2 regions of the Vibrio sp. Vb0349 genome follow, and region 1 is predicted to be linked to the other one. Evidence: predicted binding sites of a transcription regulator. Region 1 holds the regulator's gene; the other holds the start of a gene.
What was found. Region 1 encodes CRP, which controls carbon source genes, mostly activating them, when cyclic AMP is high. Its sites were predicted from a motif close to TGTGANNNNNNTCACA; they were not measured.
Positions count from the first base shown of each region.

Region 1 (2,207 bases):
GCGCCGTTATCTGCACACGTTTGACGAAGCGGTTCCCTACAATCAAATGCCAGGCACGTTTACACCGTGGCAAGACTTACCCGAAAACAGCGACGTGCTGTTTTATGAAGGGTTACATGGTGGCGTGGTCGATGGCGATGTTAATGTTGCTCAACATGTGGATTTCTTAATTGGCATGGTGCCGATTGTGAACTTAGAGTGGATCCAAAAATTCGTACGTGACACTCGCGATCGCGGCCATTCGCGTGAAGCGGTAATGGACTCAATCGTGCGATCCATGGACGATTACCTCAACTATATCACTCCGCAGTTTTCTCGTACTCACATCAACTTCCAGCGCGTACCGACCGTTGATACTTCCAACCCACTTAATGCAAAAGGCATCCCTAGTTTGGATGAGAGTTTTGTGGTGATTCGCCTACGCGGTATCAAGAATGTCGACTTCCCATATCTGCTGGCCATGATTGATGGCTCATTCATGTCACGCCACAACACGATTGTCGTACCCGGCGGTAAGATGAGCTTTGCAATGGAGCTCATAGTTCGGCCTATCCTACAACAGCTCATCGAAACAGGGAAAATTGGCTAAAAACCTGCCTGCGAAGATGTTTACTTTTCATACCGTGATCATGTGCACAGTTTTGCTTACAAAATCTCAATCATGGCACGATTAAAATCAAGAAATCGTTTTCGAAAAAGGATACTATTTCTTACCGAAACACAAGAGAGCTTGCAGCATATAAAAAGTGCTCTTATTCTAGTAGGCCTAATTCAGGCTTAGCTAAAATATGGATAGCGCAAGCGTACCCTGCAGAGGAAGTGAGATATTATGGTTCTAGGTAAACCTCAAACCGACCCAACATTAGAGTGGTTTCTTTCACACTGTCATATTCATAAGTACCCTTCAAAGAGCACGCTAATTCACGCGGGCGAAAAGGCAGAAACTTTGTACTACATCGTTAAAGGTTCTGTTGCGGTTCTTATCAAAGACGAAGAAGGTAAGGAGATGATCCTTTCTTACCTAAACCAAGGAGACTTTATTGGTGAACTTGGTCTATTCGAGGAAGACCAAGAGCGCACAGCTTGGGTTCGTGCTAAATCTCCTTGTGAAGTTGCTGAAATTTCTTTCAAGAAGTTCCGTCAGCTTATCCAAGTAAACCCAGACATCCTAATGCGTCTTTCTGCGCAGATGGCTCGTCGTCTTCAAGTAACTAGCCAAAAAGTGGGTGACCTGGCGTTCCTAGACGTAACTGGTCGTATCGCTCAGACGCTTCTGAACCTTGCAAAACAACCAGACGCAATGACTCACCCAGACGGCATGCAAATCAAGATCACTCGTCAAGAAATCGGTCAAATTGTTGGCTGTTCTCGTGAGACAGTAGGTCGTATCTTGAAGATGCTAGAAGAGCAGAACCTAATCTCTGCTCACGGTAAAACCATCGTGGTTTACGGTACTCGTTAATCTCGAACTAGAGTGACACGAACAAAACTATAAAAGCCACCAATGGCAACATTGGTGGCTTTTTATTTACTCATGACCAAATGAGATAGGGTGCAGCGAACACTAATGAGTAAGCTTAACAGGTTAACCCTAAAACTTAGCCATTCGTACTTTCAAAGATTTTGTCAGCTGAAGCGGCCACGAAACCTGGGTACAAATCACCATTTTCCATCGGATAGCGCTTAGCAAATTCATAAAACCCGCCAGGGATAATTTCAGTGCCTTCGCTAAAACGAACCGCTACTTTATCTGCCATGGTCGATGACTGCTCTAGCAACACCTCAGGAGTGCCCTTCACTTCACCACCATTTTCATTAATGGTAAACCCAGCGGTACGCAGATGATCGTTTACCTGCTTCACTTCTTCATATTCATTGAGCTGGTTAACGCTCACCGTGAAGTGGTTTGCTCCGTAACCATGCGCCGCAAGCCAAGATGCGTACTCACTTTCTTTAGCCAACGTTTGGTAATCAGCAAAGCTTAAATCCCACAAGCGTCCACCATGTAAGAATGCGCTATCGTTCAGCTTGTCAGCATCGACTTGTGCCACCAAATTTTTCACAATCTCTTGTAGCTCAGACGAGCACTCTTCAACTTTTAGCTCACTAATAAATACTTTAGGTTGCTTCGGATCTGGGTGCTCATAGTGCTTAGCAACCAGCTTTTTGCTTTCGAAAACGTAATCACCACACGCCTTGTAACCAAT
Region 1 covers NZ_JAWOTS010000027.1:16,316-18,522, forward strand. Annotated here, with positions in the region: gene R7Q47_RS19995 (phosphoribulokinase) at 1-589, shown strand, start outside; gene crp (cAMP-activated global transcriptional regulator CRP) at 830-1,462, shown strand; gene R7Q47_RS20005 (DUF1338 domain-containing protein) at 1,599-2,207, opposite strand, start outside.

Region 2 (2,207 bases), on a different contig from region 1:
AACATGGTCGTAAAAGGTTTTTGGGTTAATACTAAGCTTACGGCAGATTTCTCGTACGGAATATCCCGTAAACAACAAGCCCATCAAGTTCTCTTGAAATTGAAGCTTCTTGTTGGCACCAGACCACTTGTCGACAAAGGTACTTTGACACACTTTACAGCGGTAACGTTGGCGATCGCCACTGTAACCGAAAGCGTGATAGAGGTGTTTGTGAGTGTGGACAGAAAGTCCAAAGTTGTCGCAATCATCATTACGGCAAGCAGGCAACCCGTCACTGTGGACGTGCCGCAGGCGATGAAGTTCGTTCACGACATCGCGATTATTAAGTAAGGGGGGGAAAGCTCCACATTCACGGCATACCATCGCCGGACGCTTAGGGTTCGCATGTTGCAGAACGTAACGCTTTGCATCACTCAATCCAAAGTTGTCACACGCCAATGTTTTACAAAAGTTGAGTTGTAACCCATCTGCGTCTTTTGGCAGTTCGCCGTTAGACACAATCGCCCCCTCGGGATAATTCGGGCAGCCAGCATAACTCTGGCTGCAAATTATTACTTACTATTTGTTCTTAGATGTTGATTGCAGTTTCTAGTGCAACTTTCATCATGTCGTTGAACGACTTCTGACGCTCTTCTGAGCCTAGTTTTTCACCACGGATGATGTGGTCAGAAACTGTCAGGATAGTCAGTGCTTTCGCGCCTAGGTCAGCTGCTACGCCGTAGATACCAGCCGCTTCCATGTCTACACCTAGGATGCCTAGTTTTTCCATCTTCTCGAAGATGTCTGCTTCTGGTGTGTAGAACAGGTCTGCAGAGAATACGTTACCTACTTTTACAGGCACTTCCTGAGCGCGTGCTTGGTTAACTGCTTCTTCTAGAAGACCGTAATCAGCGATTGCTGCGAAATCGTGGTTGTTAAAACGGATACGGTTAACTTTAGAGTCTGTAGAAGCACCCATACCGATAACAACGTCCATTAGTTTCACGTCGTCACGTACTGCACCACAGCTACCCACACGGATAACGTTTTTCACGCCGTATTCAGCGATTAGCTCGTGTACGTAGATACAGCAAGACGGGATACCCATGCCGTGGCCCATTACAGAAACTTTTTTGCCTTTGTAAGTGCCAGTAAAGCCGAACATGTTGCGAACGTCACAAACTTGTTTCACATCTTCTAGGAACGTTTCAGCGATGTATTTAGCGCGCAACGGGTCGCCTGGCATCAGAACTGTTTCAGCGAAATCACCTGGTTGTGCGTTAATGTGTGGGGTTGCCATAAGTGCTCTCCAAAGTTTTGTTTTGATAAAACGCCTCTATTATAGAACGCTATTACCAATTCTGTTGAACTTGTTCGTTTTCGTTGAGGCAATAATATCGGGACGTACAGTAGCCCCTTGAGAGCTTAGTCACAAAAACCACGCATTTAGAAACTGCAACTCCTATTGATAACTAAATCTGTTGAAACCAAAAGAGCAATCGATTTGCTTTTGAGCAGTTTGTCGATTGCGCGCACAAATTCTTTGTTTTTGGGCCAAACTTTTTTCTGAAAGCTGGTTGATCGAAATACTTTCGAGTGAAGTAAAACGATTAAATTGTACAACTTATTTTCTTGTACAATCTGGAAAGGCTTGCTATAAGTTATACAATAAAACTTTTTGTATAGGGATGCGTCATCATGGAATCTTCGATCAAAGTAGGTATCAGTTCGTGTGTTTTGGGTGAACGAGTGCGTTTTGACTCTGGTCATAAGGTGAGCAACTTTGTGACTAAAGAGCTTAGCCCGTATTTTGACTTTATTTCGGTATGCCCTGAAGTCGGCGTAGGTATGCCAGTACCCCGTCCAACCATTCGTCTTGTTTCTAATGAAGAGCGTGTTGCATTGGTTGAAACCAAAAATCCAGAAAATGATCATACCGACAATATGCTCACTTACTCGGCCAATAAAGTAGATGAACTTCAAAGTGAGCAGCTTTGTGGTTACATCGTTTGTGCTAAGTCACCAACTTGTGGCATGGAGCGAGTCAAGGTTTACAGCAAGAACAGTGCTGCGAAAGAAGGTGTTGGCTTGTATACACAAACATTGATGCAAAAAATGCCTTGGTTGCCTGTTGAAGAGGATGGCAGACTTAACGACCCTGTATTGAAAGAAAATTTTATCACTCGAGTATTTTGTCTAAATGACTTTTACGACTCGATGGATGGTGA
Region 2 covers NZ_JAWOTS010000001.1:418,228-420,434, forward strand. Annotated here, with positions in the region: gene R7Q47_RS01910 (hypothetical protein) at 1-498, opposite strand, end outside; gene deoD (purine-nucleoside phosphorylase) at 569-1,279, opposite strand; gene R7Q47_RS01920 (YbgA family protein) at 1,678-2,207, shown strand, end outside.
Region 2: deoD (purine-nucleoside phosphorylase) is a predicted target of CRP. The motif match lies at 1,398-1,413, and genes of this name have one in related genera.